Regions from separate parts of the Idiomarina sp. OT37-5b genome, predicted to be linked through region 1. Evidence: predicted binding sites of a transcription regulator. Region 1 holds the regulator's gene; the other holds the start of a gene.

Region 1 (3,296 bases):
TCATGTTCGAAGTACTTGTAATGCCATTTCCATTGCGAGCCGGTAATTTGTACAGTGACATCGGCGTCGCTGGTATCTTCCATCGCGATCAGGGTAGATGTCGCCGGTATTGCCATGCCGACCAAAATAAGGAAGGGGATGATGGTCCAGGCAATTTCGACCTTCACACTTTCGTGGAACTTGGCAGGCTCTCGTCCTTTTGACTTGCGGTGACGAATCATAGAAATGAACATCAGGCCGAAGACAATAACTCCAATGACACAACATATATAAAAAATGGTCATGTGGAGGTCATAGACACGGTTACTGACGTCGGTGACACCTTCCGTCAGATTGAGGCGATTTTGGGCTTGCGCAGAAAACCCAAACAAAGCCAGTAGTGCCAACAGCGGCTTCATTTTCACGTGACTTCTCCTCTTATTCTTCTTCTAGCACGGCTTTTTGTAAAAACACGTGCGGGCGATGAAGAACAAAGAGGTAAGCAGAAAAAGGAACAGCTTCTCCCCAGAAATCACTTTCTCTACCAACTCTTTGTTGTAGTTTCGTTGTTATATTAATTTATATAGTTGGGTAGTATCATTTATTAACGAATTTACACACAAAGATCCAGATCAATCTTACCGATTGCTTGAAAAATAATCAAAATTGTAAAAAAAAGGCTACCCGAGGGTAGCCTAGATACATTATCCAATGGTGGGGATACTGAGATGGGGCTCAGTGAAGGTGAGGGAATAATGTATCTTCTTCAAACAGGAAGCTTTTTGTCTGACTAAGGCGGCAGGCCATTTTAATACGTTGACAAAAGCGTTGCTCCAGTCCGTCCAACCAGCCAACAATCACCGCGCTGGTGCCTGCAAGCGTGGCTTGCTCAAGCGCCCATTCACGCTGTGTGTGATCGCCTGTGCGCAACCAGCGAATGCGCTGTTTTGGAATGCCGGCCGCGAGCAGTTCTGCAATAAATTCACGGCTGCCGCCCACGATGGTTATCCATTTCTCAGACTCGCCGTTTACACAGGCAGCAACAACTTCCGCGTGCTGGTCGTTAGTCGGATTAAAGGTAGCCTCGGATGCGATGACCGATGAAACCGCCGCCTGTTGGGAGGCTGTTTGACCGGCACTTTGCCACAGGCCGGGGTGATGTATTTTGGTTGTATGCTGAAACTTCATAGTGATGCTCCATTACGAATAACACCGACAGCTAAGCCCTCGATGGCAAAAACTTGAGAGGATAAATCGACAATAATGGTCGAGAATTCCTCATTTTCTGGATGAAGTAGCACTTTTCGACCTTTTTGCTCAAATCGTTTAACCGTAACTTCATCCTCGACACGGGCGACAACCACCTGCCCGTTTCGTGCTTGTTCGGTTTTGTGAACCGCTAACAAGTCGCCGTCCAGAATGCCAATATTACGCATACTCATGCCGTTCACTTTCAACAGAAAGTTGGCAGCGGGATAGAACATATTTTCATCGACCTTAAAGTGGCCTTCGATATGCTCTTGCGCGAGAATCGGCGAACCGGCTGCCACTTGCCCGATGAGCGGCAGACCCTCTTCAATTTCAAAATCGTCGGCCACCAAACGAATACCGCGTGACATGCCTGGCAGTATTTCAATGACGCCCTTACGAGCCAGCGCCTTGAGGTGCTCCTCTGCGGCATTAGCTGAGCGAAATCCTAATTTCGCTGCGATTTCGGCGCGCGTAGGGGGCATGCCAGTCGCCTGCAAATTGTCCTTAATTAATTCAAGGATCTCGGATTGTCGTGGTGTTAATGGTCGCATAAGAGTACCTGTTTATTCGTACAGTATACTGTGAGTATATACAGGTATTTTTATTTGGCAAGAATTTTTCTTTGTGTGTTTTTTGTCGTTGCCCAAGATCCTGTATACTCTACCGTTCACTACTGTTTTAAACGCTTTACGCTCGGGAATCGAATGGCTAATCAGAGTTGGATTTATGCAGTTATAAAACACCCTTTACGCTGGCTAACGCGTTTTATTGCGATCGCCGATGAGGCAGAGGCTGGTGACGCGAGCGTAAAGGATAAGCCCATCGTTTATGTGATGCGCTCAACCTCACGCGCTGATTTTTCCATTTTGCAACGGGCCGCAGCCAGTAAGTCGCTGCCGGATCCGCAGCAGCCACTAACCATTAACGGTAAGTCATTTGCGCGGGTGATGTATCTGGAAGAAACCCATTCTGATTCTTCTCAACGAGCGATAGGACAGTTTCAGGAACTGCTCGAAGCTCACCAGGCCGATCCAGAGCTGGACATTCAGCTATTGCCGGTCGGTATCTTCTGGGGACGCAAACCGGGTCAGGAGGCACGAGCTGGCTCGGCGATGACCGGTGATCTGGACAATCCGGGACATCTGCGCAAGTTCTGGCTGGTACTGTTTTCCGGCCGGCAGGTGTTGTGCCGTTTCTCACGCAGTGTCAGCCTCGGCACCATGGCGCGGCAAAGTGGCAGTGATTTTAAGATAGCGCATAAATTGGCGCGCGTGGCGCGGGTTCATTTTGTTCGTATGCGACACGCGGTGGCCGGACCTAAGCTCAGTGACCGCAACCAATTGATGCAGGAGCTGATCCATTCGCCGGCATTAAAAAAAGCCATTGCCGATGAGCAGCGCAGCAATAAAGTGTCTGAGCAGGAAGCGCGCAAAAAGGCGCTCAGCTACATCAATGAGATCGCGGCAAATTACAGCTCAACTCTGGTGCGCGTGCTGGATCGATTCATGACCTGGATGTGGAGCCGAATTTATAACGGCATTGATGTGCGCGGCGGTGACCGAATTCGTAAGCTGGCGCAGCAGGGGCACGAAGTTATTTACGTGCCTTGCCATCGTAGCCATATGGACTACTTATTACTGAGCTATGTGATTTATAAAGAAGGCCTGGTGCCACCTCACATCGCGGCCGGTGTTAACCTGAATTTCTTCCCGGTGGGTGGCATATTCCGCCGTGGTGGTGCGTTCTTCATCCGGCGCAGCTTCCGCGGCAATAAATTGTATTCCGCGGTCTTCCGTGAATACCTATGTTGGCTGTTTCAAAAAGGCTATCCGGTCGAGTATTTCAGCGAAGGTGGGCGCTCACGTACCGGCCGCCTGCTGCCGCCAAAAACCGGTATGTTAGCGATGACGGTGCAGGGTATGTTACGTGGCCAGCAACGTCCCATTTCGTTGGTTCCTGTTTACCTCGGTTACGAGCACATTATGGAAGTTGCCACGTACCTGAAAGAGCTGAAAGGAAAAAGCAAAGAAAAGGAATCCATGTGGCAGGTACTTGGTTCGTTGCGT
Region 2 (3,296 bases), 670 kb from region 1:
CGCTATAGCCAATTGGCTTTTCGCCATTTTTGGCATCCGATTCTTTGTCATGGTTCTCTCCCCAGAGTTATTATTTTTGTTATCGCCGACAACGCGATAACTCATTAAGTTAGCACAAAACTCTGGAGAGATACCTTATTTTTTTAGCCCATGACCTATTTTTTTATGCTTTGGTATCGACGTTACCCTGCTGGTTACGAGCTACCATGACCATCGCTGGTCGCAACAAGCGCCCATTAAGCTCGTAACCTTTCTGCATCACCGCGATAATGGTGTTATTGTCATGTTGCTCCGATTCCTGCATTGACATTGCCTGGTGCAGATCCGGGTTAAAGCTTTCGCCCTCTTCACCGACGGCTTTTACCCCAAATTTATCCAGCGTCGTGGTCAGACTTTTATAGGTCAGTTCGATGCCTTCCAGAAAGTTTTTATCCAAATCTTCTTTGCCATCCGCAGCTTGCAGTGCACGTTCGAGATTATCAACGGTGGTCAGAAGTTCATTGGCAAATTTTTCCAGCGCGAATTTGTGCGCCTTTTCGACGTCTTGACTGGCGCGGCGACGAACGTTTTCCATTTCCGCCTGCGTGCGTAATACCGACTCTTTTTGCTCATTGACTTTAGCTTCGGCTTTACTCAACGCCAGTTCCAGTTCAGCGATGCGGTCCATTTCGGCATCAGCCGTTGCTGCAGTCTGATCCTGAGTTTCCGCCTGCCCCTCATCGGCCAGGGTCTGCTCAGCCTGCTCCTGCGCTTGCTCTTCAGCAGCTTGCTGTTTTGCTGCCTGTTCCGCTTGTTGCTGATACTGCTCGGCGTTTGCCTGTGCTTTTTTATCCGTCATAGTGCCACTCTCTATAAGCTAAACATGTATTCATCAATGCACAGAGAGATGGGGACGCTGAATTCAACATTCAAGTCATGTTTTGCTCTTGATTAAAAAATTAAAGCAACGTAGCGTTAGCAGCAGTAACAGTTGGGCTTTGGTAGACATTACAGCATGACAAAACAGCCATTTAAAAAGATTGGATTACTGGGCAAAATCGATGACCGGGGTGCCCGTCAAACTCTGGAGACCCTGTTAAGCGCACTGACGCACCGTGACTATGATGTCGCCGTCGAAAACCGTTGCGCCGAGCAGATCGGCAGTGGTCATAAAGTACAAACCATGACCATCAGCGAGATGGGCGAATGGGCCGATCTTGCCGTTGTGGTCGGCGGCGATGGTAATATGCTGGGCGCCGCGCGGGTGCTGTGCGAATACGATGTGGGTGTGATCGGCGTTAACCGCGGTAATCTGGGCTTTCTTACCGACCTCGACCCCGATGAGGTAATGACCCCCTTGTTGGCAGTACTCGCCGGCGACTACTCCATCGAAGAGCGCTTTTTACTCAATACCGAGGTGCTCAGTAACGGTCATGTTGCCGGCCAGGGCTCAGCCATTAATGAGGCGGTTCTGCACTCGGACAAAGTCGCCCACATGATTGAATTTGAAGTGTATGTCGATGACCACTTCGTCTTCAGCCAGCGCTCTGATGGTTTGATCATCGCGACGCCGACCGGTTCGACCGCCTATTCACTGTCCGGCGGCGGCCCCATCTTACACCCCAACCTTGATGCCATTACGCTGGTGCCGATGTTCCCGCACACCCTCAGTAGCCGTCCGATTGTCATAGACGCCAATTCCGAAGTGCGTTTACGCGCCGCCTACGACAACGACTTACTGCAGATAAGCTGTGACGGCCATGTGCGCATGGCGGTACACCCCGGCGACGACATCGTCATCAGTAAACATAAGAAAACCCTGACGCTGATTCACCCCGTCGAACACAACTACTACCATGTGTTGCGTAACAAACTGGGCTGGGGTAGCCGTTTATTTTAACAAGTCGCACAAAAAATCAGCGCAGGGTCATTGCATTTCCTGAAAACTACTGTATAACTACTGTATAAACTGTATAAATCATCAGTGGTTCTGGAGGTTTGCAATGCTAACCGAGCTACACATCCGCCATTTTGCGATCGTAAAATCACTCGATATCGAGTTTCGCCGCGGCATGACCGCCATTACCGGGGAAACCGGTGCCGGTAAATCCATTGCCTTGGACGCCTTGAGTCTGTGCCTCGGCAGTCGCGCAGAGGCCAGTTTAGTGCGTCCGGGCTGCGACAAAGCCGAAATCAGTGCCTGTTTTGTGGTGGCCGACGACAGCCCCGCGGCCGAATGGTTAAAGGACAACGAACTGGATGCCGACGGCGAATGTTTGTTACGCCGCGTGATCAACAAAGACGGCCGCTCAAAAGCCTGGATAAATGGCTCTCCGGTGCCGCTGTCGATGCAAAAAGCCTTGGCGCCGTTGTTGGTGAATATTCACGGCCAGCACGAGCATCAGTTACTCAGCAAGGATGAGCATCAACTACAGGTTTTGGATCAGTATGCCCGTCATCAGTCACTGCTTCTGCAAACCCGTGACCTTTATAAACAATGGGCGCAGGTCGAAAAAAACTACCGCCAGCAACAGCAGGCCAAAGCGGATCAACAGGCACAGCGCCAGTTGCTTGAGTATCAGGTACAGGAGCTGAACGAGTTTGCCCTGGCGGAGGGTGAATTTGAACAACTGGAAGCCGACCATAAGCGTTTGTCTAACCACCGCACGTTAAAAGAAGCCAGTCTGTTCGCCCTTAACGCACTCTACGAAGGTGAGCACAATAACGCCAACGGTCTGGTACAAAGTGCTGCATCACGACTGCAGGAAGCGGCCGACATGGATGCTCAGCTCGGTGATATTGATAAGTTACTGCAGCAAGCCATGGTGCATATCGAAGAAGCCGCGCTGGAGCTGCGTCATTACCAAGATCAAATGACCCTCGACGGTGGTGAACTGGAACAACTTGAAGCGCGCATGACACAGGCACTCAAGTTGGCCAAGAAGCATCAGTGTGCACCGGCTGAGCTGTATCAGCTACACCAGCGCTTAGCGCAAGAACTGGCGCAGTTAAAAGCCAATGATGAAGCTGGCGAGCAACTGGCCGAACAACGTCAGCAACTGCGCCAGCAATATCGTCAGCAGGCAAAACAATTATCCGACAGCCGCGTACGTGCAGCGCGTCAGTTAAGCGAAAAAATCACCCAGGCGATGCAGCAGTTGAACATGCCTCATGGCCGCTTCGAGATTATGTTGGAACACCAGGAGAGTGCACCGGCCACCGCGCAAGGAACCGATAAGGTGCAGTTCCAGGTCACCGCAAACCCCGGCCAGCCACTGCAGCCGTTGAGCAAAGTGGCTTCCGGTGGTGAACTTTCC

What was found. Region 1 encodes LexA, which represses DNA repair genes until DNA is damaged. Its sites were predicted from a motif close to TACTGTATNNNNATACAGTA; they were not measured.
Region 2: a site for LexA is predicted at 1,947-1,966, ahead of recN (DNA repair protein RecN). Genes of this name have one in related genera too.

The regions. Positions count from the first base shown of each region.
Region 1 covers NZ_CP027188.1:199,692-202,987, forward strand. Annotated here, with positions in the region: gene coxB (cytochrome c oxidase subunit II) at 1-398, opposite strand, end outside; gene C5610_RS00975 (SOS-response cell division inhibitor) at 715-1,167, opposite strand; gene lexA (transcriptional repressor LexA) at 1,164-1,781, opposite strand; gene plsB (glycerol-3-phosphate 1-O-acyltransferase PlsB) at 1,935-3,296, shown strand, end outside.
Region 2 covers NZ_CP027188.1:872,282-875,577, reverse strand. Annotated here, with positions in the region: gene C5610_RS03920 (TonB-dependent receptor domain-containing protein) at 1-51, opposite strand, end outside; partial or broken gene grpE (nucleotide exchange factor GrpE) at 164-831, opposite strand; gene nadK (NAD(+) kinase) at 995-1,879, shown strand; gene recN (DNA repair protein RecN) at 1,983-3,296, shown strand, end outside.